4 regions of the Erwinia sp. CGal63 genome follow, and region 4 is predicted to be linked to each of the others. Evidence: predicted binding sites of a transcription regulator. Region 4 holds the regulator's gene; each other region holds the start of a gene.
The links. Region 4 encodes CRP, which controls carbon source genes, mostly activating them, when cyclic AMP is high. Its sites were predicted from a motif close to ATGTGANNNNNNTCACAT; they were not measured.
Positions count from the first base shown of each region.

Region 1: MKZ79_RS11980 (2-hydroxycarboxylate transporter family protein) is a predicted target of CRP. The motif match lies at 2,941-2,958, and genes of this name have one in related genera.
Region 2: deoC (deoxyribose-phosphate aldolase) is a predicted target of CRP. The motif match lies at 2,034-2,051, and genes of this name have one in related genera.
Region 3: pth (aminoacyl-tRNA hydrolase) is a predicted target of CRP. The motif match lies at 5,349-5,366, and genes of this name have one in related genera.

Region 1 covers NZ_JAKUMN010000003.1:147,053-154,584, reverse strand. Annotated here, with positions in the region: gene otnC (3-oxo-tetronate 4-phosphate decarboxylase) at 1-128, shown strand, start outside; gene MKZ79_RS11995 (SLC13 family permease) at 203-1,504, shown strand; gene MKZ79_RS11990 (DeoR/GlpR family DNA-binding transcription regulator) at 1,509-2,243, shown strand; partial or broken gene MKZ79_RS11985 (tautomerase family protein) at 2,463-2,666, shown strand; gene MKZ79_RS11980 (2-hydroxycarboxylate transporter family protein) at 3,060-4,478, shown strand; gene MKZ79_RS11975 (GntR family transcriptional regulator) at 4,523-5,392, opposite strand; gene MKZ79_RS11970 (amidohydrolase family protein) at 5,562-6,419, shown strand; gene MKZ79_RS11965 (NAD-dependent succinate-semialdehyde dehydrogenase) at 6,441-7,532, shown strand, end outside.
Region 2 covers NZ_JAKUMN010000003.1:373,905-381,436, reverse strand. Annotated here, with positions in the region: gene deoA (thymidine phosphorylase) at 1-956, opposite strand, end outside; gene deoC (deoxyribose-phosphate aldolase) at 1,057-1,836, opposite strand; gene MKZ79_RS13115 (TatD family hydrolase) at 2,170-2,943, opposite strand; gene MKZ79_RS13110 (patatin-like phospholipase family protein) at 2,940-3,947, opposite strand; gene MKZ79_RS13105 (DUF1328 domain-containing protein) at 4,174-4,335, opposite strand; gene osmY (molecular chaperone OsmY) at 4,457-5,071, opposite strand; gene prfC (peptide chain release factor 3) at 5,391-6,980, opposite strand.
Region 3 covers NZ_JAKUMN010000001.1:1,404,027-1,411,558, reverse strand. Annotated here, with positions in the region: gene MKZ79_RS06405 (SulP family inorganic anion transporter) at 1-519, shown strand, start outside; gene MKZ79_RS06400 (EAL domain-containing protein) at 655-1,296, shown strand; gene MKZ79_RS06395 (Hsp70 family protein) at 1,483-3,183, shown strand; gene MKZ79_RS06390 (J domain-containing protein) at 3,180-4,538, shown strand; gene pth (aminoacyl-tRNA hydrolase) at 4,595-5,179, opposite strand; gene ychH (stress-induced protein YchH) at 5,429-5,713, shown strand; gene prs (ribose-phosphate diphosphokinase) at 5,813-6,760, opposite strand; gene ispE (4-(cytidine 5'-diphospho)-2-C-methyl-D-erythritol kinase) at 6,900-7,532, opposite strand, start outside.
Region 4 covers NZ_JAKUMN010000008.1:41,439-48,970, forward strand. Annotated here, with positions in the region: gene tauD (taurine dioxygenase) at 1-15, opposite strand, end outside; gene tauC (taurine ABC transporter permease TauC) at 12-839, opposite strand; gene tauB (taurine ABC transporter ATP-binding subunit) at 836-1,603, opposite strand; gene tauA (taurine ABC transporter substrate-binding protein) at 1,613-2,590, opposite strand; gene MKZ79_RS19355 (LysE family translocator) at 2,776-3,378, opposite strand; gene MKZ79_RS19360 (hydrolase) at 3,462-4,496, shown strand; gene MKZ79_RS19365 (YheU family protein) at 4,453-4,668, shown strand; gene MKZ79_RS19370 (phosphoribulokinase) at 4,829-5,698, shown strand; gene crp (cAMP-activated global transcriptional regulator CRP) at 6,089-6,721, shown strand; gene MKZ79_RS19380 (YccS/YhfK family putative transporter) at 6,780-7,532, shown strand, end outside.

The DNA.
Region 1 (7,532 bases), on a different contig from region 4:
AAGCGGTATTCAACGCCGAGGAGTTAGAGGAGACCGCCCGGCTCTATTTTATGCTTAAACCCTTTGGCATGAATACGCTGACGCCGGAAAATGTCGCCGAGTTAGACGCCCTTTTTAATATGAAATAACGTTAACGCGCCCAGGTTATTTATAGCCTGGGCTTTCTGTACCTGTAAAAAATAAAAACAGAGTTAATTCGACCATGTCATTGATGCTGATTACCGGGATCGTCATGTTTATCGTGCTGACCTGGTGTTTACTGAAAAATAGTTTTCCGCCAGGCATTCTGTTTATTATCCTGCCTACCCTCGCCGCGCTGGTGTGCGGATTCGGCTTCCGGGAGCTGGGCGACTATGTCGCGCTGGGGCTGAAGTCAGTGGTCGGCACCGCCACGCTGGTGGCCTTCAGCGCCATGTTTTTTACGCTGATGAAAGAGGCGGGCGTATTTGACGTGATCGTGCGTTTTATCCTGCGCTTCGTCACCCCGTCGACCTTTTCCGTGCTGCTGGCGACGCTGGTTATCGCCTCCGTCTGTAGCCTTGACGGCAACGCCTACGCCACCCTGCTGGTGACCGTGCCCGCGCTGCTGCCCATCTACGAGAAGATGAATATCAGCCGAAAAACGCTGCTGCTACTGGTGACGGTTGGCGTCGGTGTCACCGGCATTACGCCCTGGGGCGGATCCCTCAATCGCGCCATCGCGGTGACTCATCTCGATATTCTTGCCGTTTATTATCAGCTGCTGCCGCTGCAAGGGGTGCTGTTTGTGCTGGGCGTCCTGCTCTGCGCCTGGATGGCGCGCGTTGAGAACCGCAAGGGGTCGGGCATTACGCCCGAAGCCTTCTATCAAATGCGCCAGGAGATGCTCAACCCGCAGACGAATCCGCGTCCCTGGCTGCTGAAACTCAATTTTGCGCTGGTGATCGCCACCATCGTGACGCTGGTGGCGGGCTGGGTGGCAGGCAATTATCTGTTTATGATCGCCTTTGCATTGGCAGTCATGATTAATTATCCCGACGCCAAAAAAGCGCAGCAAAAAATCAAAGAGTACGCGATCACCATATTTCCGGTTATCGTCATTTTTCTCACTATCGGCGTCTTTGTCGGCATACTGCAGAATACCGGCATTATTAAAGTGCTGGTCAGTGAGCTGGCGGCGATATTTCCTGACAGCCTCGGCCCGTATCTCTATCTTATTCTGGCGGCCTTTAGCGTGCCGGTGGTGATTTTAATCGGCTCCGACGCATTCTATTTTGCCCTGCTGCCGCTGGCGGTAGGACTGGGACAGAGTTTCAACGTCTCGCCGCTGCATGTCACCATTGCCATGCTGATCACTGAACAGATTGGTTTGCTGCTGAGCCCGGTTATCCCGGCGACCCATCTCGGCCTGAGTCTGCTCAATTTGCGTGTGGATGAGCATATTCGTCACTCCATGATCAAGGTCTGGATCCTGAGCGTTAGCGCGCTGCTGGCGGCGATGCTGCTTGGCATCGTACCGGTGTAACGCCATGATCCCGGCAGAACGACATCAACATATTCTCGATGCGCTGACCGACGAATCCTGCCTTAGCTTTGCGGCGTTGGCGGATCGGCTGCGCGTCTCGGTGATGACCATTCGTCGGGACGTCGCCGAGCTTTCCGCCTCCGGCGCGCTGATCGCCGTGCGCGGCGGGGTCAAATCACTCGCTTCCGGCGCACGCAGCCGCGATGGCGTGACGGAGAGCCGTTCGCTGCTGCACGTGGCGCTGAGCTATCTTAAAGAGAGTCGCGTTATTTTCCTCGATAGCGGCGCGCTGTGTCGCCAGCTGGCGCAGCAGATCCCCTGGACGACGGCGATGACGGCGGTGACCAACGACTTTCTGATCGCCAGGGATATCCTGCGTGACACACCCGCGCAGCTTTTTTTCATAGGCGGCGAACTTAGTCGCAGCGACCATAGCGGCTATAAGTCGCTGGAGTCGCTCGGCTCACTGAGCTTCGAGTTGCTTTATCTGTCGCCGATGAGCTGGAGCGAGCGCGGCGTCTGGCATCATGATGAGCATCGTCAGCGCTGGTATCGCGCGCTGGCCGCAGCGTCGCGCCGCACGGTACTACTGGCGGACAGCTGCCGCTATGATCAAAGCGGCCTGTTCCACCTTTACAGCCTCAACATCGCGGACGTGGTCATCACCAATTTTCCCGCTGCGGAAAGAGTGCTTCAGGGGTACGTCGATCCGCTGAAGCTGCATCCGCTGCGGGACTGACTCAGGCTTACACGACGGGGAGAGAACGCACGACGCATAGCGCATCCGGTGCCTGGCTGACATGAGCGCGACGGCGGCGCGCACACCATCGGTTCAGAAATGCTTCCGCCACCGAGACGATGAAAATTATACGGATTTAGGGTTCGCCGGACGCCATCCGCACGCTGGTATAAATCGGCGAAACGCGACCGATTACGGCGGAGCGCATTATCAAAGAAAGAGGAAAAGAGAATGCCTGAGATTGTGGTGTATGCGGTAGAAGGCCGTTCTGCCGAGCAGAAGAAAACCCTGATGGTGAAGATTACCGAGGCCGTGGTAGAGAGTTTCGGCGTAGAGCGCGATCGCGTGGTGGTATCGATCGTCGAAACCAAAGCCAGCGACAAAGCGCGCGGCGGCGTGCTCTATAGCGAGCGTGGGAAATAGCGATAAGCGCGGCCCCGGCGCAATGAAAATGAGGCTGTGTATAGCCTTATTTTTTTGCTTTGGCATTTTTGCTTATGCATCGCCGTAACAGCATGCAAAGAGGACGCCACCGCACCCGATAAAAAGCCAGACTCTTTCTGGCCGAATTCACTGCCCGCCAGCGGCTTAGTCTGATGCCATTTGCGCAGACAGTCGTGCCGAATCAACCTGCCTGCTTCATGCTTCTTACTCATTAATCCTGCCAAATAGATGCAATCAGGCCGCTGAACATGATGTGTGGGGCCGATCACATCTAAAGAAAATAGATGTTAACCTCAATGGTATTTTGTTGATCTAAAGAACCGCAAAAAGCTAGATTGATGTTGCTCATGTTAAAAGTAAGTAAATAAATCCTTGGGTAATTCCCTACCTCTTACTCATCCGGACGTGACACCAGGTCTGGAATCAACGCAGAGAAAGACGATGGTCAACATCACTGAAACCAAAGATAAAGCCGCAGAAAAAGAGAGAGAGAACCAGCCGGCCTGGGTCAAAACCTGGTGGAAACTTATGGACTTCGATATTGGTATCATTCCATTACCGGTCTACATCGTCATGGTTATTCTGATGATCGGCTTTACGGCTATCAACGGCATCACCAAAGAACTGGCAATGGTTATTGCTATTGCGGCTACCTTTGCCTTTACCCTGGGTGAGATTGGTAACCGACTGCCTTTATTAAGAAATATTGGCGGCGGTGCGGTGCTGGTGACCTTTGTCCCCTCTCTTTTAGGTTATCTGGGCTGGATCCCGCAGCCAATGACCGACAGCGTAGGCGAATTCTTTAAAACCAGTAAAATTCTCAACCTGTTCATTGCCGCTGTCATTGTTGGTTCGATCCTGAGTATGGATCGCTCATTGCTGATTAAAGGCTTTCTGAAAATCTTTGCTCCGCTTGCCGCAGGCACAGTCTGTGCAGGCATTGTCGGGACCGGTGTTGGCGTGCTGATGGGGATCGACCTACACCAAACATTTTTCTATATCGTGGTGCCCATTATGGCTGGTGGTGTCGGTGAAGGTGCGATCCCGCTGACAATTGGCTATTCGCAAATTCTGGGGCAGGATCAGGGGGAAATGCTGGCGAAAGTGATGCCTGCCATCATGGTCGGCAACCTGACGGCGGTGATTCTTGCCGGCCTGCTGGCGAACCTGGGTAATCGGCTGCCCCATCTGAGCGGTAACGGTGTCCTGCAGCCAGGCGCTGAAGATCTGTTGGGCAAACAGCCAAAAGCAGAGAAAGGCTGTGATATTCGTGCCGTTGCAGCCGCTGCCATCGTGGCAGTCATGCTCTATTTGGTCGGCGTGTTGATGCATGACCTGCTGAAGTGGCCCGCGCCTGTCGTAATGCTGTTCCTGGCAGTGTTGCTGATGCTGTGCCATCTGATTTCGCCGCGTATTCAGGCGGGCTCAGCGGTGGTTTACAAGTTTGCGCTGACGGCAATGGCCTTCCCGATTTTATTCACCTTCAGCCTGGTTCTTACGCCGTGGGAAAGTCTGATTGCGGGCTTCGCGCCGGCAAACCTGATAACCATCGTGGCAACGGTGCTGGCAATGGTAACAGGCGGCTTCTTTACTGCTCGCTTCGTCAATCTCTATCCTGTTGAAGCAGCAATCGTTACCAGTACCCATAGCGGAATGGGCGGCGCGGGCGATATCGCTATTTTGACCGCGAGTAACCGCATGCGTCTTATGCCGTTCGCGCAGATTGCTACGCGTATCGGCGGAGGCATCACCGTGGCGGTCGCCCTGATCATGATGCATCTGATGTATTGAACATGCTGCCTCTGTCAAAAAAGCCCGGACCTTGTCCGGGCTTTTTATTTTGCCTGCTTCTCGCGAGAAGCATCTGAAAGGTGTATACGCATGTAGTCGGAAGCCGCCTCTCTGTCATTTTCAAGTAGCAATCCGATCAAGACTAAATGCTCTTTACAGCGGCGCAGGGCCTGATCGCGGTCCACCGCTTTCGTATACTCCATCAGGCGACGCACGCGGTTTAAACGCCGTAATGAGTCAAGGATAAACATGTTGCCTGAACAGGTAGCAATGGCCTCATGCAGTCGGGTATTAGCATCAAATATTTGGGCTGGCGTCACGGAAAAAATGGCACCGTTGCATAGCCACTCCTGCTCTTCCTGACACTGAAGAATGCTGGCCCTGTCGAGTCTGAAGGTGGGTTCAAGAATCCCTGCTGGTTCAATGATCTTCCTGAAACGATAGCTTTCGTTATAAGCCCCACCGGATGACATCGACTCTGCAAATATCCAGCCATGACCGGGCAGCCGTTCTATCCAGCCTTCATGATGAATGCGCAGCAGAATATCGCTGAGCAGGCTACGAGTAATGCCGTAGCGGCGCATCATTTCATTCTCAGTGACTTTCTCTGGCAGTTCACCGTTCAGCCTGTCGTTAGCAATTTTGAAATAGATTTCATCCGCACTGCTTTTCACCGGCTCGGTAAAAGGCGAACAGGAAAGCGCACCTTCCGCCACCACATAGCCCCCTTCCGGATGGCGGCTAATCAACTCTTTATCAGCCATTTTGGCCAGTGCAGTACGTACTGGTGAACGGGAAACACGTAAGTGCTCAGCCAGGGCACGCTCAGGGAGGCGCGCCCCGACAACAAGCGAGTGATTATTGATGTACTGAATGATGCTTTGTACTAACTGCGCTGACAGCGTTTGGGGCATAGCGACTCACCCTGTAAAAAACTAAAACCTGATTTTAACCCGAGAGAGTTAAACCCGTAAATTTGTGGCCAGGACGCAAATGTGACTCTGATAACAAAAAAATACCACAACAATTGCTTCACACTAACTTTATGGTATTTTGACAAAACAAGATACCAAAGAGGTGACTATGTCTGGGGCATTTTTATCGGAAAATATCTTCGGGGCGTGCGACAGCCACGTTCATCTTTTTATGCCTGATATCTTTTCCTATTCCAGCGACCGTCGCTACACGCCAGCCTCTGCAACACTGATTGACTTAGCGGCCCATAACGAAATGTTGGGCGTGACGCACAACGTGCTGATTCAGCCCAGTTGCTATGGCACAGATAACCGCGCGCTCTGTCATGGCCTGACGGTTTTAGGATCTGACCGCGCACGTGGCGTGGTCGTTATCGATGTTGACCATGTCACTGATGAAGAGCTGCGCGCTTTGCATCTGAAAGGCGTCCGCGGAATCCGTCTAAACCTTTCTGTTTCGGGCGCAGGCGATATCGCCCGCCTTCGCGCTGAAATGGACAGCGCAGCAAAACGCATCGGCCCGCTGGGCTGGCATATGCAAATTTTCGCCAGTTCAACACAGCTGGCGCTGTTGCTGCCGGTTATTCGCGACAGCAAAATAACGGTTGTACTGGATCATTTTGCAGGCGGCGCTGCGTTGGCTGACCAGATAGCAGAGCTGCTCCAGTGCCCCAACATCTGGGTAAAACTCTCTGCACCGAGCCGGGTATCCAGCGCCGTGGATCATGCCGATCTGGCCAGCGTGGTTAAACGTTTTATAAGCATTGCGCCCGAACGTCTAATTTGGGCATCCGACTGGCCTCATACCGGTGGTCATGGTCGCCGCAGCGGCACGATTGAAGAAATTGAACCTTTTGCTGCCGTTGATGACCGGCAGGATCTCCACCGCCTTGCCTGCTGGATCGATAACGACGACCTGTTTCGCCGCATTCTGACTACCAACGCATACGCGCTTTACGATTTCTGAAACTGAAAAAAAGGCCGAATCATGATTGTTACTGTTAATCCCGCTACTGGTCGCCCGATTGCTGAGTATCCACTGCACTCATCTGCGGACGTTGAGAAACGTATCGCAGGTGCATACGACGCGCAGAAATCCTGGGGTAAGAAGCCGGTTGCTGAGCGCGTGACGCTGCTGAACAGCGTGGCTGAGGTGCTGCGTTGTAACAAAGCTCGTTATGCGGCAACCATCACCAAAGAGATGGGCAAGCCTGTTGCCGAAGCCGAAGCCGAAATTGAGAAGTGCGCAGTGACCTGCGAGTTTTATGCAGAAAACGCGGGAAAATTTTTGGACGACACGCAGGTGCCGAGCAATGCTACTGACAGCCGCATCGTTTACGATCCGTTGGGTGTTGTACTGGCCATCATGCCGTGGAACTATCCGTTCTGGCAGTTCATTCGTTTCGCCGCGCCTGCACTCGCTGCCGGTAACGGTGCCTTGCTTAAACATGCTAACAATGTGGCCGCCTGCGCTATTCAGCTTGAGGAGCTGTTCCGCGAAGCCGGGACGCCGGAAGGCCTGGTATCGACGCTGCTGATAAACTCGTCCGACGTGGCGGGCGTGCTGGCAGATGAGCGTGTGGCAGCCGTTACGCTGACAGGTTCAACGGAAGTGGGCAAAATTGTCGCTTCCCAGGCGGCCAGCCTGATGAAAAAACAGGTTCTTGAGCTGGGCGGTTCCGATCCCTTCCTGGTTCTGGCCGATGCCGATGTCGAACTGGCCGCAAAAATGGCGGTAAAAGCGCGCTTTTCTAACACCGGGCAGAGCTGCATCTCATCCAAGCGCTTCATCGTGGACGCAACCGTGGCAGATAAGTTCGTTGAACTGTTTGTCGCAGGCGTCAAACAGCTGAAAACCGGCAGTCCAATCGATCGAAATAACACTATTGGCCCGATGGCGCGTGAAAATCTGCGCGATGCACTGCACACACAGGTTGAGCGCAGCGTTCAGGAAGGGGCAACGCTGGTTACCGGCGGTCGCGCTGTCGATAGCGAAGGCTATTACTACCTGCCAACGGTGCTGGATAACGTTACGACGCAGATGACTGCCGCTATCGAGGAAACCTTTGGCCCGGTAGCC
Region 2 (7,532 bases), on a different contig from region 4:
GCGGCCACCATATGCGAGAACACTTCCGCCGCGCGACCGTTGTCCAGCACCGCCTGCAGCTTGCCCATCGCCTCGTCGCTGTCGGCCGCCAGCCCGCCGGAAATCAGCATTTCGGCGCTCAGCGCCATCGTCACTTCCAGCAGGCGCGGATTGCGATACTCGCCCGTCAGGAAACGCACCGCCTCACGAACTTCCAGCGCGTTGCCTGCGCTGGAGGCGAGTACCTGATTCATATCGGTCAGCAGCGCGGTGGTTTTGCAGCCCGCGCCGTTCGCTACGCCAACAATGGCCTGCGCCAGCAGATCGGACTGCTCGAAAGTCGGCATAAAGGCGCCGGAGCCAACTTTCACATCCATCACCAGCGCGTCCAGGCCTTCAGCCAGCTTTTTCGCCAGGATAGAAGCGGTGATCAGCGGAATGGAATCCACCGTCGCCGTAATATCGCGCGTAGCGTAGAAACGCTTGTCGGCGGGCGCCAGCGAGTTGGTCTGGCCAATAATTGCCACGCCGACCTCTTTAATAATGTTGCGGAAAATCTGGTCGTCCGGAAAAATATCGAAGCCGGGGATCGCCTCCAGCTTATCCAGCGTGCCGCCGGTATGACCAAGCCCGCGCCCGGAGATCATCGGCACATAGCCGCCGCAGGCAGCTACCATAGGGCCAAGCATTAGCGACGTTACGTCGCCCACGCCGCCGGTGGAGTGCTTATCCACGACCGGCCCGTTCAGCCCCAGGCTTTGCCAGTTCAGCACCGAACCGGAATCGCGCATCGCCATCGTCAGCGCCACGCGCTCCGGCAGCGTCATATCGTGAAACCAGATGGTCATCGCCAGCGCGGCGATCTGCCCTTCCGACACCGCGTTATCGCGTATGCCGTTAATAAAAAAGCGGATCTCCTCTTCGCTCAGCGCCTGGCCATCTCTTTTTTTACGGATAATTTCCTGTGGCAGAAACACGTTACCCCCTGGTGAGGTTAGCTGGCCCGGGCATCGCATCCGGGCGAATGGATCAGGTGCCCGCTTTTTAGCTGCGGGCTGGCCTGGTCATAAAGCGGTATTAGTAAGCGGAATCACTTTTAGCGGATGAGTGACCTGCCGCGTTCAGCAAGCTGGCGAGCAGGCTGGAAGCGCCAAAGCGGAAGTGGCGCGCGTCGGCCCACTCTTCACCCAGAATATCGTCCGCCAGCTTCAGATAAAGCGCCGCGTCTTCCGCGGTTTTCACGCCGCCCGCCGGTTTAAAGCCGACCTGATGTTTAACGCCTTTTTCGGCGATCGTCCGCAGCATAATCTCCGCCGATTCCGGCGTGGCGTTAACCGCGACTTTGCCGGTCGAGGTTTTGATAAAGTCCGCGCCGGCATCGATAGCGATTTCCGAAGCTTTACGGATCAGCTCCTCGGTTTTCAGCTCGCCGGTTTCGATAATGACTTTCAGCAGCACGCCCGCATCCGCGCACGCCTCTTTGCAGGCGTACACCATGTCGTAGCCGACTTCCTCATTACCGGCCATCAGCGCGCGGTACGGGAACACCACGTCCACTTCGTCAGCGCCGTAGGCGATAGCCGCATGGGTTTCCGCCAGCGCGATTTCAATATCATCGTTACCGTGCGGGAAGTTGGTGACGGTAGCGATGCGAATATCCGGCGTTTCCTGCTCGCGCAGCGTTTTGCGGGCGATCGGAATAAAGCGCGGATAGATGCAGATGGCCGCCGTGTTGCCAACCGGCGATTTGGCCTGCTGGCACAGCGCGATCACTTTCGCTTCCGTATCGTCATCATTTAGCGTGGTTAAATCCATCAGCTTTAGCGCACGAACGGCAGCTGCGGTTAAATCGGTCATAGTCTTCTCCGGAAAAGAGGCTGGTTTTGCCCAAACGTGAGCAGGCAAAGACGAATGTTAAAATAATAACATCCATCACGGCGGTTATCCGTGATGGTTTTCACACTGATCTAGATTCTGTTGCAGCAATTGTATAAAAATAGTGAGATGAGTCACTTATTTCAGCGCTGAAACCCGCCACAGGCGAAGCTGGCGTCATGTTATGATAATCACATTTGCTGACGGCGTAACCTGTTCATACTGATAGTATGGACAGGAGCGGTAACAGAAGAAGCGGCGGAAAGATTTTTCAGGATTTTGCCTGGCTAAGCCTTTGGCAAAACATGGACGGGGTTAAATACCAAACAGCCTGCGGGTATTTTCCCGAATGGTTTCGGCGATCTCCTGCGGCGACTCCTCGCGGATTTCACACAGGCTTCGCCAGACGTTTGCGATTCTTTCAGGACGGTTCGGCTGGCCCTGAAATCCCTGCACCGGCATATCCGGCGAGTCGGTTTCCAGCAGCAGCGAAGTCAGCGGCAGACGAGCGATAGCGTTACGCGTTTTACTGGCCCGCTCGTAGGTAATGGTGCCGCCGACGCCAATCGCGAACCCTTCGCGGATAAAAGCCAGCGCCTGCTGCTCGCTACCGGCAAAGCCGTGCACTACGCCGCGAGCGGGCAAATCGAGTTTGCGTAAATGCATCGCCAGCTTATCGTGGGTACGGCGCGAATGCAGAATAACCGGCAGATCGTAATCGCGAGCCAGCCGCAGCTGCGCATCCAGCACCGCCTGTTGCTTATCGAACTGCGGATCCTCAATAAAAAGATCCAGACCGATCTCGCCGATCGCTACCAGTTTTGGCGAGCGCTGGCGCAGATGCGCTTCCAGCTGCTGCAGATGTGCTTCCTGATGTTGACCAATCGCCATCGGATGCGTGCCCAGCGCCGCGTATAAAGGCGCGTGCTTTTCCGCCAGCGCCATTACGCCAGCAAAACGATCCGCTGAAACGCCGACAACAATGATCTTCTCCACGCCAGCTTCCGCCGCCCGTTGCAGGCTTTCCGCTTCGTTACCGCAGAAAGGCTCGAAATCAAAGTGACAGTGCGTGTCGACAAAACGGGTCATGCCAGCGATCCTTCCGGAAAATCATCATTGCCTGCCGCCGGAACGACAGACGGTTCGTTGGCGGCTGGCGCTGCCAGTGCTTCGCCATGCAGCCACTGCCCTATTGTAGCCAGGAAATAGCGGCCGCAGCGGCGACCCAGATGATAATCCTGATTCAGCGAGGCGATGCGGCTACCCAGCGCCATACTTGCCAGCGCGTGCGGTGGAAAGATCTCAATAACAGTGAGATCGCCCGGCGGCTCGTTAATAAACTCCTGCGTCTGGCGATAGCTTTCTTCATGCAGGTGCATGATATTTACCAGCGGCTGCAGCGCGCCCTTATCCAACCAGCGTTCGATACGCTTTAACCACTGCGGCGTATAGGTCATCTGCGACGGCACGGTACGGATCACCACAATGGTGTCGGCGCCGCGACGCGCCGCTTCACGAACAGGAATAGCATCGCTGATACCGCCATCAAGATAGCTGACGCCATCCAGATCGACGCCGGGTCGATACATGCCCGGAATGGCGCTGGAAGCTTTGATAATGTTCAGCCAGTTAGCCGCCGTAGGCGCGAAGTAGCCGGGCGAGTAGTCATCGCTGCGGCAGGCGCACATATAAAACTCTCGTCCTTCCGCAAACGCCTGCTCGCCCGCCGCCATCGCCAGTGGAAACTCTTGCGCGGTAATACCCGTCAGCCAGTCCAAATCGATAAGGTGGCCGCCGCGCACGAAACGCAGCGGATCAAAAAAGAGTTTGCTGGTGGTGTAACGCGTAATGACGCGTCGCGCGTAGCCTTGCTGTCCGCAGATAAAAGCGGAAAGGTTTTGCGCACCGGCGGAAGTGCCAATCAGTAAATTGAAAGGGTTATATCCGGCTCGCTGGAACTCATCCAGCACGCCAGCGGTAAAGATGCCGCGCTGACCGCCGCCTTCACAAACCAGAGCAAGCCTGCCGGGATGGAAAGGCTTCAGCGCCAGCGGCGCGATATTGCCGAGCGTAATCGGAATGCGTTGGCCCACCGTTCTCTTCTCCCGCATTTATCGTGCAGTGAGCATACGTCTACGCTGTCGCCAGCATTTGGCGCTAATTGCTATGAATGCTAATACAGAGGGGAAAAAGAGTGACGAAATGTGGCGAAAAGAGATGCAGGTAATAAAGAGGAAATAAGAGGGTGATTGCAGGCGGGCTTTTCAGCCCGCTGCGGCCTTCCAACGGCAGCACGTACGCTGCCGGGAGAGCATCAAACTAAAGTTTCTTCCGACCGGTAAACAGGCTGATCAGGAAGATAATGATACCCACTACGAAGACGATTTTCGCCGCCCATGCAGCTGTACCAGCCAGACCACCGAAGCCTAAGGCAGCGGCGATCAGTGCGATAACCAGAAAGATAATACCCCAACGAAACATAAGCTTCTCCTTACCCTATATTAAAATCGAACATCATCTGTTATTGATTTCTGCCTGAATTCAGCATGACTACGCTGTTACTGCGCTAGCGCTGTCACGGGCCAGCTGGCCCGCGCCGGTATTACGATTTCACCGCCAGATCGTTTTTGACGCTCTTCACGCCTTCAATCGCTTTGGCGATGCCCTCAGCACGCTCGGACTGTGCTTTGGTTTTTACCGTACCGGAGAGCTGAACCACGCCATTGGTGGTTTCAACCTTCACGTTACGAGACGGCACAATGTCGTCCGCTAACAGTTTAGCTTTGATTTCGCTGGTTGTTGCCGCATCACCGGCATAGCCGCTGACGCTACTTTTGGTGCTGTCTTTTACGTGCAGTTTATCGCTGACGGATTTTACGCCCTCAATTTTTTTCGCTTCGGCCACGGCCAGTTCAGCCTGATCCTGTGAAGCGACAAAACCACTCAGCGTTACCACGCCTTCGTGAGTTTTTACTGAGATATCCGTACTTTTAATAGCGTCGTTATCAACCAGGGCTGCTTTAACCTTGGCGGTCACGCCGCTGTCATCCATGTATCCACCGACTTTTTTCATAGAGCTATCGATCTTAGAACTCGCGCTGTCAGTAGTAGACTGTACTTTCGGCGTCGTGGTGTCTTCTGCCATCGCAGCGCCACTAACCAGTGCAGAACCTACCAGAGCAGCCATCAGAGTTTTAGCAATCTTAGTCTTGTTCATCGATCTCTTCCTTCTTAGGTTGATGCACCCACAACTGTGAGTTTTCAGTCACAAACGGCGTGACTGCAGTAATCAGGCTTTGTAGCAACCGCGCCACATATTTTGCGTCCTGTTGAAATAAATATAGACGCTGATCTGAATTTTGCTGCCCTTTGTGGTTGATATGGCGGATAAATGGGCAAAAGCGGAATTTTTTAAGATGAGTCTGTAGGAAAGGATTACGGCGATAGCGGGCGCCGAAACGACAAAAAAAAGCGGCGCCCGAAGCGCCGCCTTAGCGAGAGCAGCGCGCGTACGGCAGCGCTGCGGCTTATTACAATCAGTGCTCGCGCGTTTTGCGGAACACGACATCAGGATAACGTTCCTGAGTAATGTTCAGGTTCACCATAGTCGGCGCGATATAGGTCAGGTTATCACCGCCATCCAGCGCCAGGTTTACCTCGTTCTTACGCTGAAATTCATCGAACTTCTTCACGTCGCTGCATTCTACCCAGCGCGCGGTAGCAACGTTGACCGATTCATAGATAGCTTCGACGTTGTATTCGCTTTTCAGGCGAGCGACCACCACGTCAAACTGCAGCACGCCGACCGCGCCCACAATCAGATCGTTGTTGTGAACGGGACGAAACACCTGTACCGCGCCCTCTTCCGACAGCTGCACCAGCCCTTTCAGCAGCTGCTTCTGCTTGAGCGGATCGCGCAGGCGAATACGACGGAACAGCTCCGGCGCGAAGTTCGGAATGCCGGTGAACTTCATGTTTTCGCCCTGGGTAAAAGTATCGCCAATCTGAATGGTGCCGTGGTTATGCAGGCCGATGATATCGCCCGGATAAGCTTCTTCCACATGGGAGCGGTCGCCGGCCATAAAGGTTAGCGCGTCGGCAATCACCACGTCTTTGCCCAGGCGAACCTGACGCAGCTTCATGCCTTTCTCGTACTTACCGGAAACCACACGCAGAAACGCCACGCGGTCGCGGTGTTTCGGATCCATGTTCGCCTGAATTTTAAACACGAAGCCGGTAAATTTCTCGTCCGCGGCGGTAACGGTGCGGGTATCGGTTTCACGCGGCATCGGCGACGGCGCCCATTCCACTAACCCATCCAGCATATGATCCACGCCGAAGTTGCCCAGCGCCGTACCGAAGAAGACCGGGGAAAGCTGACCGGACAGGAAAGCTTCTTTATCGAACTCGTGAGACGCGCCCTGCACCAGCTCCAGCTCTTCGCGCAGCTGACCTGCCAGCTCTTCGCCGATGGCCGCATCCAGATCCGGATTATCCAGCCCTTTCACCACGCGTACTTCCTGGATGGTGTGGCCTTTACCGGACTGATAAAGATAGGTTTCGTTTTTATAAAGGTGATAGACGCCTTTAAACAGCTTGCCGCAGCCGATTGGCCAGGTGATCGGCGCGCAGGCGATTTTCAGCTCGCTTTCGACTTCGTCCAGCACTTCCATCGGATCGCGGATATCGCGATCCAGCTTGTTCATAAAGGTCAGGATCGGCGTATCGCGCAGACGCGTTACTTCCATCAGCTTGCGGGTACGATCCTCAACGCCTTTTGCGGCGTCGATCACCATCAGGCAGCAGTCGACCGCCGTCAGCGTGCGGTAGGTATCTTCCGAGAAGTCTTCGTGTCCCGGCGTATCCAGCAGGTTAACCAGGCTGTCACGATAGGGAAACTGCATCACGGAAGTGGTAATGGAGATCCCACGCTGCTTTTCCATCTCCATCCAGTCGGATTTCGCGTGCTGGCTGGAACCACGACCTTTAACCGTACCGGCGGTCTGAATCGCCTGTCCGAACAGCAGTACCTTTTCGGTGATGGTTGTTTTACCGGCATCCGGGTGCGAGATAATGGCAAAAGTGCGGCGACGAGCCACCTCTTGCATAAAAGGTGCATTTGACATGAAAAAACTCTGTTTGGTGCTGTGCCGCCGCTGCGCGATTTGCTCAGGAAGACACTGGCGATTAATCATCAATGGCCGGCATTTTCGCCGATTCGGACGCTATACACAATCCACAACGGCGCTTGCCTGACGGAAATGGCAGAAAGGCCGCAAAGCATGACACATCACGACCATTTTTTGCAGACGGTATGCGGCGCGGATTCCATTTCTCCGCCAGCCAGGGGGAAAGCGACGTTGCTACAGAGCAAACGTCAGAGACAAAAAAACCGCCGTAATGGCGGTTCTTTTGTGCTGGTCAGGTTAGCGGCCTTTCCAGCAGGCTTCGTTATAAATCTAACGCAAGCGCATCCCGAGGCTCATATTTTGAGCGGCTCATCATGACGTGTCAAGTAGCCATTCAGTTTATATAGTGTACAATTTCGGCGGACCTTTTCGCCGTATAGCAGCGGGCACCGGATTCAGAAAGGGATTTCCAACGGCCGTAAACGCAAGCGCATCCCGGTGCTTGCATTCACGGCAATATCTCCGGTGGTGTCGCCGTGAAGCGGTCTG
Region 3 (7,532 bases), on a different contig from region 4:
ATTATGTTCGTGGTCTGCATCAATACCTTTGAGTGGAGCTCGCTGAAGCGCCTGAAGCGGATGCCGAAGCCCGATGCGGTGATTATGGTTGCGGTGACCGTGGTAACCATCTATACCGATTTGGCGATGGCGGTGATTTTTGGGGTGATTATCTCCGCGCTGGTGTTCGCCTGGCAGCACGCGCGTATCAGCATCATCGCGCAGGAAGAGAGCGATACCCGGAAAACCTATCGGCTGGAAGGCCCGCTGTTTTTCGCCTCGGTCGCCAGCTTCCAGGAGCTGTTTAACCCGGCGAAAGATCCGCAGGAAGTAGCGATCGATTTCGCCCGCACGCGAGTGATGGATTCCAGCGGCGTTGAGGCCATTGATAAGTTGACCGCGCGCTATATCGCGGAAGGAAAAAGCGTCAGGCTGCGGCACCTTAGCGAAGATTGCATCAGTTTGTTAAAGCAGGCAGGCCCTTTCTGTAGTCACGAGCTGGACGCGCCTGATTATAAAGTTGCGGCTGACAGCGACTAAAGCGTAAAGCTATGGCCGGTCCTGCCGATATATACAAAAATCGTTATATTGCCCAGCGCCTTAGCGTTAATCACTGGTTTTGGGCGATATGGCGAATATAATCACTGGCAGGACGTCCTGAGCTGGCTATAAAGCATGACAAATAATTACTGTTACGTTCCGATTCATTCCCTTAGCGGCGAGCTGATAGCGCTGGAGCTTACCGTTTTACCACACCAGAATGCGCCACAAAGCGGCGATGCCGAGAATCGCCTACTGGATCAGCTGCTGACGGTAGAACGCTACGCGGACTATTTTCAGCTGCACGGGCTGCTCTGCTGTCTGACTATCGATTTCCAGCTGGCGAGAGCGGTGACGGAATCCTCCTTTATTCAGCAAATCCTCAGCCATCTGCCTTTTGTGCGGCTGAAGCTTTCCGAAGATTTTCCTAACCTGCATGACGGCACCAATAATCCTTTGCTGCGCGCGCTGACCGATCAGTTGAATATCTTATGGCTGGACGATCTGGGCGCGGGCGACGCTAACCTGAACGCGCTGCAGTCGAAGATGTTCGAGGTGGTAAAACTGGATCGCCAGTTCTACCTCGATAACATCAGCAAGCCGTTTTTCAACGTGCTAATCGCGCATATCCGTCGTTATACCAACCGCGTGCTGGTGCAGGGCGTGGAGAACGAAGGGCAGCTGGAAAAGCTGGCGGCGAGCAAAGTCTGGGGCGTGCAGGGCTATTATGCCGAGACGATGACCTTAGACGCGCTTGATGGCACGGATGGAGGATAAATGGCGCGAGCCGTTCGCCGGACAGATTATTTAATCTCGCCGTAATAAATAATATTATTGCTCCTGTTCAGACAGGAATACTCATTGATATTAACGCTATCTTCAGCCAGCAAGACGTTATTCGTTATCGTCGCTATTTGCCTTATCTGCAATTAAATAGCTTCCACAGGGAAGTAAGGATAATTGATGTTAATTAATCCAGTCATGGGAATTGACCTCGGCACCACTAACAGCGCGGTCTGCCTCTGGCAGGACGGCAAAGCGGTTTTAATTCCCAATAAATGGGGCGAGATATTAACGCCTTCGGTCGTGGGCCTTGATGAGCAAGATAACCTTATTATTGGACGTCCGGCGCGCGAGCGGCTGCAAACTCATCCTTCGCTAACTCAGGGCAGCTTTAAGCGTTATATGGGCACTGAAGCTTTGCTGACTCTCGGCTCAAGGCAGTTTCGCGCCGAAGAGCTGTCGGCATTGTTGCTGCGTCAGCTAAAAGAGGATGCGGAGCACTGGCTCGGGCAACCGCTGAGCCAGGCCATTATCACCGTGCCGGCCTATTTTAACGATGTGCAGCGGCGGGCGGTAAAGAACGCCGCCAGACTCGCCGGCCTGGAAGCGCTGCGCCTGCTCAATGAGCCCACCGCCGCCTCGCTGGCTTTTGGCCTGCTGGATAATCGTGAGCAGAAATACCTCACCTTCGATCTGGGCGGCGGAACCTTCGACGTTTCTATTATCGATATGTTCGAAGGCGTGGTGGAAGTTCGCGCCAGCAGCGGCGACGTCCGGCTTGGCGGCGACGATTTTTCGCAGGCGATCGTGCAGTGGATGTTAAGCCAGCAGCCTGAACTGAAAACCGCGCAGGCGACGCTGGCCGCGCAGCTGCTGGCAAAAGCGGAGATCATGAAGCAAACGCTAAGCCACGCCAGTGAAGCGAAGGCCTCGCTGGAGTGGAACGGTCGGCAGTGGAACTGGACGCTGACAGAAGAGCAGCTGACCGCGTGCTGCCAGCCGCTGCTGGCGCGTTTGCAGCGTCCGGTGCAGCAGGCTCTGCACGACGCGCGTTTTTCCCTGCAGGATCTCGACCACATTGTGCTGGTGGGCGGCGCAACCCGTATGCCGCTGGTCAGGCAAACCGTCGCCCGGCTTTTTGGTCGATTTCCCCGTCACGATCTGAATCCCGATGAAGCCGTGGCGCTTGGCGCAGGCGTCCAGGCCGGCATGGTAATGGCCGACGCCGCGGTTGAAGATATTATTCTTACCGACGTTATGCCCTTTTCGCTGGGCATCGAGGTCGTTAAGCGCCACGGCAACCAGGTCGAGCCGGGCTTTTTTCTGCCGCTTATTGAGCGCAACACCTTTTTACCGGTAAGCAAAAACGAGACGCTGAATACGGTCAGCGACAATCAGACCTGCGTGCTGCTGAAAATCTATCAGGGAGAAGGGCGGCGGGTTCAGGATAACGTTTTTCTGGGCGAAATGAGTATCGACGTTCCGCCACGGGCGGCAGGCGAGATGAGCATCGACGTGCGTTTTACCTATACCCTGGATGGCCTGCTTGAAGTGGAATGCCGCTACGACGGTAGTCCAACGGTAGCGCGAACGGTGATAGAAAAAGTGCCGGGCCAGATGAGTGAAGAGCAAATCGCCGCCAGCCTGCGCAAACTGACCGATATAAAACAGCATCCCCGCGATCGTCAGGAAAACCGTGAGCTGCTTGCCCGCTGTTCGCGCCTGTATGAGCGCTTACTTGGCGACGAACGCGCATGGGTAGATGGGCTGACCACCGCGTTTGAACAGGCGCTGGAGAGTCAGGATCTTCGCCGCATTGCCGCAGTAAGAGAAGAGGCCGAAAACGTTCTCCGGCAGTACGAAAGCGGTACCCTGCAATGAATATCTGGCAAACGCTTGACCTCTCTCCCACGCGCGATGAAGGCGAGATCCGCCGCGCCTATGCTCGCCAGCTAAAAAAACACCGGCCCGATAGCGATCCTGAAGGCTATCAGCAGCTGCGGGAAGCCTTCGACGAGGCGAAACGTCTGGCGCAGGCTGAAATCGTCGTTGGCGATGAGCACAGCGTTAACGAAGTTTTACCAGCGCAGCCGAAGAGCGAGCCTGAGCCGCTAAGGCAGCAGCGTAAAACCTGTGCAGAAGTCCCTGTTGAAAACAGCGAGGTTTTCCCTGAGTTCGACCCGCTCTACAGCCATGAAGAGCTGCAAAAGCTGGCGCATCAGCTGGTCAACACCGAAATGATGGGGATTGTGGCGCTGAATCGCCTGTCGGAGCGGCTATCCCGCACCGGCAGCCTGCAGCAGCAACAGCTTTTTCATCAACAGCTCGCGGCCGCTTTGGCCGACATCCCCGGTTTGACCGAAGGTCTGCTCGAACGCGTTAGCGACCTGCTGGGCTGGGGAATAGAAGAGTACGACTACAGCCATATCATTCCCTGGCCCATTCAGGAGGCACTGCGCGAGCGGCTGCGCGAAACGGAAGTGAATCGGGCCTGGAAAGAGATGGAGGCGGAAGAGCGGCACGGCATGTTGTTGAACAGGATGGCAATACGCCTGCTGAAAAGCGACAGAGAGAAAGCGCCTTTCTGGTTACGCCTGGTGCCGGGTATGATTACGCTTCTCGCCCGTCAGGCCAACAGGCTGCTGAATTACTATCCTGAGATCGCCCCACGACTTAACCAGGCTATGCTGCAATTTCTGAGTCAGCCGCGGGCAGCGCTCAGCTGGCAGGGGATTTTTTTACTGGGGTTCTGGGCGCTGGTTTTTAACTCGGTTATTCCACTGTCAGGCATTAATACCACCGTAAGCGCTATCGCTATTGCGACAGTGATATTTTACCTCTATATCAGCGATGCCATTATGCTCGGCCTTCACCGCAGGCCACGCTGGTTGCAATGGTTTATTTTTACTGAATTTATATTCTCGCTGATGGTCATCCAGCTATTTTTTGGCGGGCTGTTTTTTGCCGCCGTGGTTTCCATGCCGCCTACCGGTCACGGCGGCCTGGCGCTGGTGGCAATGCTTGCGATTCTGGTTTTATCGATAGTGTTTTGGGCGGCCTGGCCGCAAGGCGTTCCCTTTATCCGCCGTCCCGGCATGGTGATGAGCCGCGTTTTCGCCAGCCCGTGGAAATTAATGGAATGGATGAATTTCTCATGGTTTTCGGTGGTCTGGGCGCTGCTCTGCCTGGCCGTCTTTATTCTCACCTGTACGGAACTGCTTAAGCTGTTTGCTTAAGCAGCTGGGATACGGCTGGCGGGACGGTGTTCTCTTCCTCTCCGCCAGCCGCCGTCTTAGCCCTTGAAGCTGTGCAGTCGGTTCATCGCTTTCAGCTTGTCTTCCTTCAGCCATACTTCCGTGCAGCGCGCCGCTTCATCCACAGCGTTATCAATCATGGTCTGCTCGGCCGCCTGCGGTTTGCCCAGCACGAAGCCTACCACCTTATTGCGATCGCCCGGATGCCCGATGCCGATGCGCAGCCGGTGGAAGTTCGGGTTATTGCCCAGCTTGCTGATGATATCCTTCAGGCCGTTATGACCGCCGTGGCCGCCGCCCAGCTTGAATTTCGCCACGCCCGGCGGCAGATCCAGCTCATCGTGCGCCACCAGAATCTCTTCCGGCGCAATGCGGTAAAAAGTGGCCATCGCCGCTACCGCTTTGCCGCTCAGGTTCATAAAGGTGGTCGGTACCAGCAGCCTGACATCCTCGCCGCCGATGTTCAGACGGGCGGTATAGCCGTAAAATTTGCTCTCTTCTTTTAACGACTGATTGTGTCGGTCAGCCAGTAAATCCACATACCAGGCGCCCGCGTTGTGACGCGTGGCGGCGTATTCCGCGCCGGGATTGGCAAGGCCGACAATCAGTTTAATGCTGCTCATTTGTCTCTTTTCCTGCAAGGCTGCATCGGGGAAGGGCGCTAGTGTACTAAGAGCGGCGGCAGAACTCAAAAGGCGCGCTGCGTCACAATAGTTAAGCAGCGTGATAATGCGTTTTCTATAGAAAAATCAGTCTACTGCAAGTAAAGAATTGTCAAACTTTTAGCAACAAATGTGATCTCTCCCGCAACCATCCGGCCAGCCATTGCATAAACTTATGGTACTAACCGCACAGGATCCTGGAGGTGACATATGAAACGCAGACATGCGAACTTAACCGGCAACGCCCTGATGGTCATCGGCCTGGCCGTGATGGTTACGGGGATTGGCTATGCCGTGCTGAATCAGCTACCGCAGCTGCAGTTGCCGCAAATTTTGGTTAATGGCGCTATTTTCGCGATCTTTATCGGCGCGCTGATGTGGCTGGCGGGCGCGCGCCTCAGCGGCCGCGAGAAAATCACCGATCACTATTACTGGGTTCGCCACTATGGCGATAAGCGCTGTCGTCGCGCTTCGGGCCACGGCCACCATCAGTAAACGGGCTAAAAAAAGCGGGACAGAAATTCTGTCCCGCTTTTTTATTGTCAGCTTTAAACCCCTTCGCCAAAAAACAGGGGGTGTTCAGCTATCAGCCAATTAGTGCTCAAACATCGCAGAGATAGACTCTTCGTTGCTGATACGGCGGATCGCTTCGGCTAACATGCCGGAGAGCGTCAGGGTACGCACGTTCGGCAGCGCTTTGATCTCTTCCGGCAGCGGAATGGTGTCGCAAACCACCACTTCGTCAATCACGGAATGACGCAGGTTTTCCACGGCGTTGCCGGAGAAAATCGGGTGCGTAGCGTAAGCGAATACGCGCTTCGCACCGCGCTCCTTCAGCGCCTCGGCGGCTTTGCACAGGGTGCCGCCGGTATCGATCATGTCATCTACCAGCACGCAGTCGCGGCCCGCCACGTCACCGATGATGTGCATCACCTGAGAGACGTTGGCGCGCGGACGACGCTTGTCGATGATAGCCATATCGGTATCGTTCAGCAGCTTGGCGATAGCGCGGGCGCGCACCACGCCACCGATATCCGGAGAAACCACGATAGGATTTTCCAGACCGATTTGCAGCATATCTTCCAGCAGGATTGGACTGCCAAAAACGTTATCAACCGGGACGTCAAAGAAGCCCTGGATCTGTTCAGCATGCAGATCCACAGTCAGAACGCGATCGACGCCGACGCTGGAAAGGAAATCCGCCACCACTTTAGCGGTGATTGGCACACGGGCGGAACGCACGCGGCGATCCTGACGAGCATAGCCAAAGTAGGGGATAACGGCAGTAATACGACCAGCGGAAGCGCGGCGCAGAGCGTCCACCATCACAACCAGTTCCATCAGGTTATCGTTGGTAGGCGCGCAGGTGGACTGGATGATGAAAATATCACCACCGCGTACATTTTCATTGATTTGTACGCTCACTTCACCATCACTGAAACGACCGACGGCGGCGTCGCCCAGGCTAGTGTAAAGGCGGTTGGCAATACGTTGTGCTAGTTCCGGCGTAGCGTTACCAGCAAAAAGCTTCATATCAGGCACGAGAAGAACCTCAGGCTTTGCGTCCAGAGAATGAACAACGACGTCAGCGGCACTGGGCGGTATACCGCTGACGGGTTCATACGGGTGTAATCGAGTGGCGCGCCGCTTCAGGAACAGGGTGAAGCGGTCGCGGCAGCTCTTATTGCTCGGAAAGGTGGCGGTGCAGCGGCGAGACGTTAACGCCTCGCGCAACAAAGCCCTGCCACTTTTTCAAAGCAAGCTCAGCCACCTGACGGGCAGCGGGCTCGGTGTCAAACTCGGCAAACACGCAAGCGCCGGTTCCGGTCAGGCGCGACGGCGCGTATTCTAGCAGCCAGGAAACGAGCTGTTCAACCTCGCGAAAACGTTTTCTTACTACTGGCTCACAATCATTGCGGTAATTTTCCGCTAATAACTGGCTGATTTCCCTTACCGGCGTGTCGCGGATCAGTTCCGGGTCGTTGAACACCTCCGGCGTCGAGATATGTACGCCAGGGTGAATGACCAGATACCATTTTTCCGCTGGCGCGACCGGCGTCAGCGTCTCGCCAACGCCTTCGGCAAAGGCAGCGAAACCCTGCACAAAAACAGGGACGTCCGCGCCAAGCCGCAATCCCAGCGCGGCCAGCTCGCTGAAGCTGAAGCCGGTTTGCCAGTAGTGGTTAAGCGCGACCAGTACCGTGGCAGCATCCGACGAGCCGCCGCCGAGTCCGCCGCCCATCGGCAGGCGTTTCTCAATGGCGATGGAGGCGCCCGCGTTCTCCGGCAGCGTGCCTCGCGCGCTGGCGCTCTC
Region 4 (7,532 bases):
CAGACGTTCATTCATAATGTTGCTCCATGCCAGGGAGTTAAACGGCGCTGTAAGGCTCGCAGCCCCAGCTCAAGGGAAAAAGCGATCAGGGCGATAACGGCAATGCCCGCCAGCACCACATCGGTCGCCAGGAATTCGCCAGCGGACTGCACCATAAAGCCCAGGCCGCGCGTGGCGGCAATCAGCTCGGCGGCCACCAGCGTCGACCAGCCGACGCCAAGCCCGATACGCAAGCCGGTCAAAATTTCCGGCAGCGCGCCGGGCAGCACCACGAACCAGAGCGTCTGCCAGCGATTCGCGCCCAGCGACTGTGCAGCCCTGAGCCGTACCTGCTGCGCGCTCTTCACGCCCGCCAGGGTCGACATCACCACCGGCGCGAAGATCGCCAAATAGATCAGCAAAATTTTCGAGGTTTCGCCGATGCCGAACCAGATCACCATCAGCGGCAGATAAGCCAGCGGCGGCACCGGACGATACAGCTCAATTAACGGATCGAGAATGCCGCGCGCGGTCTTGCTCAGGCCCATCAGAATACCGGTCGGCACGCCGATCAGCGTTGCCGCCAGCAGCGCGATCAGGATACGGGTCAGGCTGGCCGCCAGATGCTGCCAGAGCGTCGCGTCCATAAAACCCTGCGGGCTGGCGACCACCAACAGCTGACGGAAAACCTGCTGCGGCGCAGGCAGGAACAGCGGCGCGATCAGACCGGAAGCCGTTACGGCCCACCAAACCGCCAGCAGAACCAGCACGGTAGCCAGGCTCAGCGTAATCTGTCGGCTAAACGGCCAGCGCAGGCCGGGACGACGCGCGACGGCTTTCTCCGTAGTTAGCAGACTCATGAGAACACCTCTCGCTGTTGGAAGACCTGGCTCAGCACATATTCGCGCTTAGCGATAAATTCAGGATCGGATTTGATCGCGCGGCATGCTTCGCCTTCGGCATAGCGGCGACCGAACGGCAGCCGCAGCCGCTCGATAATTTTCCCCGGCCCTGGCGAAAGCAGAATCAGCTCGCTGGCCAGAAACACCGCCTCTTCGATATCGTGCGTGATCAGCAGCACCTGCTTGCCGCTGTCGCGCCACAGGTTCAGCAGCAGCTCCTGCATCTGCTCGCGGGTAAAGGCGTCCAGCGCGCCGAACGGCTCATCCAGCAGCAGCAGTTGCGGATCGGCGGCCAGCGCTCTTGCAATGCCGACTCGCTGCCTCATACCGCCGGAAAGCTGCCAGATAAATTTCTTTTCCGCGCCGTTCAGCCCCACTTTCTTCAGCATCTGTCGGGCCGTTGCGTGACGCGTCGCTTTATCTGCGCCGGCCAGCTGCAGACCAAAGGCGACGTTGTCCAGCACGTTGCGCCAGGGCAGCAGACCTTCATGCTGAAAAACCACGCCGCGCTCGGCGCCAGGCCCGACGACGCGCTGGCCGTCCAGCGTAATGCTGCCTTTTTCCGGCCTGAGAAAGCCCGCAATCAGATTCAGCAGCGTGGTTTTGCCGCAGCCGGAAGGGCCAAGCACCACCACCAGCTCTTTTTCGGCAATGGTCAGATTGATATCTTCAAGCGCGAGGTGGCCGTCATAGCGGGTTGTAAGCTGCGAAACGGAAAGCATGGCGGCTCCTTACTGCGCGAGATTTTTAACGAAGCGGTCGGTGACAAAGCCGCTGTAGTCGCTGGCGACCTGCGGCACTTTGCCCTGCTCTTTCAGAAAGCGCGCGGTGTCGCCGATCGCTTTATCGACCGGCTGGCCCAGCTGCTCAACCTGCTGCTGCGCCGTCAGATAGGTGTTGCCTTTCACCAGATCTGGAACCTGCTCTTCCGGCACGCCGCTCAGGCGTGACAGCTTGCTAAGGTTGTCGCCCTCTTTCAGCCACTGTTCCGGGTTATCAAGATAGGCTTTCTGCGCCGCCAGCGCGCTGCGGGCGAAAGCGGTCACCACGTCCGGATGCTGCTGCGCGAAATCTTTGCGCACTACCCACACATCCAGCGTCGGCGAACCCCATTTGCCGACCAGGGAAGAGTCCGTCAGCACCTTGCCCTCTTTCTCCAGCTCATTGATGGCAGGCGCCCAGACGTAGGCGCCGTCGATATCGCCGCGCTGCCAGGCCGCGATAATGGCAGGCGGCTGAAGGTTAACGATTTGCACCTGATTTGGCTTAATGCCCCAGTGTTTAAGTGCAGAGAGCAGGCTGTAATGCGTGGTGGAGATAAAAGGCACGGCGATGCGTTTGCCGATCAGGTCTTTGGGATCTTTAATGCTCTTTTTGACCACCAGCGCTTCGGAGTTGCCAAGCTGCGAAGCGAGCAGGAACACCTCGATCGGCACCTGCTGGCTGGCGGCGACGGCGAGCGGGCTGGAGCCGATATTGCCAATCTGCACGTCGCCGGAGGCCAGCGCTCTGACCACGCTGGCACCGCTGTCGAATTTACGCCAGTCGACCTTAGCGCCGCTGGTTTTGGCGAAGGCGTCATCGGCCTGCGCGACCTTAGCCGGTTCCGCCGAGGTCTGATAAGCCACGGTAACGTCAACGGCCTGCGCGCTCAGCGCGGAGAGAGAAAGGGTTGCGGCTAACAGGGAAAGAGTGAATTTACGCGCCATGCTTTGCTCCGGTCGTTATTGTTATAAAGGTGAATAACGCCTTTGTAACCGAGAGCCGTAACCGCAATAAAGTAATTAAAAATTATCGGTTATAACGATAAATCCTTAGAAGAAAAGCCGCATTGCATTGCCGAAAAGCGGCAGAGCGAAGCCGGCTTCAGGCGCCGGCTTGCGCGCAAGTTTGCTCAGCGCCAGATTAGCAGCACGCAGGCGGCGGTCAGCAGTCCCATTGAAACGTTGAAGAGGGTCCAGGCGCGACGGCTATGCAGAATGCGGCCAATCAGCGAGCCAAAACCGAGCCAGATTAGGCCGGAAACCAGATTGACCAGCGCCAGGGCGAAACTTATGGCGATAACGGAGCCGCGATAAGCTTCGCCCGCCAGGCTGAAGCTGGCGACCGCGCCCAGCGCCATCAGCCAGGCTTTAGGGTTGATCAGCTGCAGCAGGCCGCCCTGCCAGAACGGCATCGGCGCGGCTGGCGCTTCGCCCGTCTCCAGCTTTTCATATTTTGCCGTGGCGATTTTCCATGCCAGCCAGAGCAGATAAAGGCTGCCGGCGATTTTCAGGAACAGATGCAGAGAGGGATAAAGCAGAATCAGGCCGCCTATGCCGAACGCGACCAGCAGCAGCATGATCTGCATCCCGAGCATGATGCCGATCAGCAGCCACAGCGAGCGCAGAAAACCAAAGTTGGCGCCCGAGGCGGTGAGTAACATATTATTAGGGCCTGGCGTGATAGCGGCGACCCACAAAAAGCCCAGCATAGACAAAAACAGTTTCAGTTCCATATGAAACGGGCGCTCCTGACCCAAGACGAAAACGAACCTGTCGAAGCTAACAGTATGACAGGAATCCTGGAAGCCTTTTAAAAATGAATTTTACGCCTGCTTCGCAAGAGACTTTTCGCCCGCTGGCGGGAATGAGCAACGCGCACCTGCAAACCGTGCTGCCGCGGCTGGTGCGCCGCCGGGTTATTCTGCGGCCGCACTGGCAGCGCCTGACGCTGCCGGACAGCGATTTCATCGATCTGGCGTGGAGCGAAGATCCGGCACAGGCCAGCCATAAGCCGCGCGTGGTGCTATTCCACGGTCTGGAGGGCAGCTTTCACAGTCCCTATGCGCATGGGCTTTTGCAAGCCTGTCAGCGGCACGGCTGGCTGGGCGTGGTGATGCATTTTCGCGGCTGCGGCGGCGAACCGAACCGGCTGCGGCGCATCTATCATTCAGGCGAAACCGAAGACGCCAGCTATTTTTTGCGCTGGCTGCGTGAACGCTGGGGCGAAGCGCCTACGGCCGCCGTCGGCGTTTCTCTCGGCGGCAATATGCTGGGCTGCCTGATGGGTAAACAGGGCGAGGATTGCCTGTTGGATGCGGGCGTTATCGTCTCCGCGCCGCTGATGCTGGAGCCCTGCAGCCAGCGGCTGGAGCAGGGATTCTCGCGTTTCTATCAGCGCTATTTGCTAAACTTGTTGAAGCAGAATGCCGCCCGTAAACTCAACGCCTGGCCCGGCACGCTGCCTGTGGATCTGACGCAGCTTAAAGCGCTGAAGAGACTCAGGGAGTTTGACGACGCCATCACCGCCAGAGCGCATGGTTTTCTGGACGCGACGGATTACTATCGCCGCTGTAGCGCCCTGCCGCTGCTGCCCGGCGTGCGCAAACCTTTACTGATCATTCATGCTAAAGACGATCCCTTTATGACCGAAGAAGTGATCCCTGCCGCAGGCACCTTGCCCGCCTGCGTGGAGTATCAGCTGACGCAGCATGGCGGACATGTGGGATTTGTGGGCGGAACGCTCTTGAGGCCGCAAATGTGGCTGGAGCAGCGTATTCCGCAATGGCTTTCAACCTGGCTGGACAACGATGATTATTCCCTGGAAAGAACTGGACCCGGAGACGCTCGCTAACCTGATCGAAGCTTTTGTGCTGCGCGAAGGCACTGACTATGGCGAACAGGAGCGATCGCTGGAGCAGAAGGTCAACGACGTTAAGCGTCAGCTCACCAACGGCGAAGCCGTGCTGGTGTGGTCGGAACTGCACGAAACCGTCAACATTATGCCAAAAGGGCAGATTCGTTAAGCGCGGCAGGCTGGCTGGCACCTGTGAATTTTTTGCGCCATCCGGCACTTTGTTGTTATTAATTAACCCTTTTTCGCGCCATCGCCGAAGGCGCGGATGATGACACGCCATAGCGAAACGTGATAACAATGGCGGAATAACGCTCACAGGAAACCCGACTATGTCCGCCAAACATCCCGTGATTGCCGTGACCGGTTCCAGCGGCGCGGGCACCACCACCACCAGCCTGGCCTTTCGCAAGATTTTTCAGCAGCTCAGCCTGCACGCGGCGGAAGTGGAAGGCGACAGCTTCCACCGTTTCACCCGGCCGGAAATGGATATGGCGATCCGCAAAGCGCGCGATATGGGCCGTCATATCAGCTACTTCGGCCCCGAAGCCAACGACTTTTCGCTGCTGGAGCAAACTTTCGCGGAATATGGCCGCAGCGGCAGCGGCCAGTCCAGAAAATACCTGCATACCTACGACGAAGCGGTACCGTGGAATCAGGTGCCCGGCACTTTTACGCCGTGGCAGCCGCTGCCGGAACCGACCGACGTGCTGTTTTACGAAGGTCTGCACGGCGGCGTAGTGACGCCGCAAAATAATGTGTCGCAGCATGTCGATCTGCTGGTTGGCGTGGTGCCGATCGTCAATCTGGAGTGGATTCAGAAACTGATCCGCGATACCAGCGAACGCGGCCACTCGCGCGAGGCGGTGATGGATTCCGTAGTGCGCTCAATGGAGGATTATATCAACTTCATTACGCCGCAGTTTTCCCGAACCCATATCAATTTTCAGCGCGTGCCGACCGTGGACACCTCCAATCCTTTCGCCGCGCGCGGCATTCCTTCGCTCGACGAAAGCTTTGTGGTGATCCATTTTCAGGCGCTGGAAAATATCGACTTCCCCTATCTGCTGGCGATGCTGCAGGGCTCTTTTATCTCCCATATCAATACGCTGGTGGTGCCGGGCGGCAAAATGGGGCTGGCGATGGAGCTGATTATGGGGCCGCTGGTCAAGCGGCTGATGGAAGGCAAAGCGATACAATAGCTTTCCGCCCGTGCACGGCCTGCCAGCACGCTGAGGATTCTCCCAAAAAAGGCCGGGATCGCCGCCGGTTCTGTAGAGGTAAGTTTAACAACTTCCTCTAATTCATTCAGTTAAGCGACTGTCAGCTTCGATCGCTAAAACGGCAGCGCGGCAGATTTCCCGCTATGCTGAAGCGAGACAACAGAAGACACTCATGCAAAGCTGTGCTACAAACAAGGCTGTATTTCGTCAGTACTCTACAGACCAGACGAAACGGGACGACATAACGAGCCCGGCGCTCGACAGAGAGCCGAATAACTTTCCTGCATGGGAAGCGCTTGACTATTTCAACGCCTGTCAGGGAACTCTGCCCCTGTATTTAGGCAAGATAACAACAGAGGATAACAGCGAATGGTTCTCGGCAAACCGCAAACAGACCCGACACTTGAATGGTTCCTGTCACATTGCCATATTCATAAGTATCCATCCAAAAGCACGCTGATCCACCAGGGCGAGAAAGCGGAAACCCTTTACTACATCGTCAAAGGCGCGGTAGCGGTGCTGATCAAGGATGAAGAAGGCAAAGAGATGATCCTGTCTTACCTTAATCAGGGCGATTTTATCGGCGAGCTTGGCCTGTTCGAAGAGGGTCAGGAGCGCAGCGCCTGGGTGCGCGCAAAAACGGCCTGCGAAGTGGCAGAAATTTCCTATAAGAAGTTTCGCCAGCTGATTCAGGTTAACCCGGAAATCCTGATGCGTCTCTCTTCGCAGATGGCGCGCCGTCTGCAGGTCACCTCCGAGAAAGTAGGCAATTTAGCTTTCCTTGACGTGACGGGCCGCATCGCGCAAACGCTGTTGAACCTGGCTAAACAGCCGGACGCCATGACCCATCCGGACGGGATGCAGATCAAAATCACCCGTCAGGAGATCGGTCAGATCGTCGGCTGCTCGCGCGAAACCGTTGGCCGTATCCTGAAGATGCTGGAAGATCAGAACCTGATCTCGGCGCACGGCAAAACCATCGTGGTCTACGGCACACGCTAAGCCGCTCTGTTTGTATGGCGCAACGATGCTGTTGCGCCTTTTCAGCCGGTACAGAGTGATGTGGCGCCGAATCATCTATCATCCCGAAGTCAATTACGCCCTGCGGCAAACGCTGGTGCTTTGCCTGCCTGTCGCCGTCGGCTGGCTGCTGGGCAATCTGCAAAACGGCCTGCTGTTCTCGCTGGTGCCGGCCTGCTGCAATATCGCCGGTCTGGATACGCCGCATAAACGCTTCTTTAAACGCCTGCTAATCGGCGGCGGCCTCTTCGCCTTCAGCAGCTTTCTGGTGCAGTATCTGGGCGACTACGCCGTTCCGCTGCCCGTTATCCTCTTCTCTATGGCCATGCTGCTGGGCGTCACTGGCGAAATCAGTCCGCTGCACGGCAGGCTGCTGCCCGGCGCGCTGATCGCCGGCATATTCACGCTGAGCCTGGCCGGACGCATGCCCATCTGGCAGCCGCCGTCGCTCTATATTCTGGGCACGGTCTGGTACGGCCTGTTTAACTGGTTCTGGTTCTGGCTGTGGAAAGAGCAGCCGATGCGGGAGACGCTGAGCCTGCTCTATCGCGAGCTGGCCGACTACTGCGAAGCGAAATATACCCTGCTGACGCAGCTCGCCGATCCGGAAAAAGCGCTGCCGCCGCTGCTGGCGCGCCAGCAGAAAGCGGTCGATTTGATCAACACCTGCTATCAGCAGATGCATATGCTCGCCGCGAGCAACGATAATCATCACAAACGACTGACCCGCGCGTTTCAGGTGGCGCTGGATTTACAGGAGCATATCGCCGTTAGCCTGCACCAGCCGGAAGAG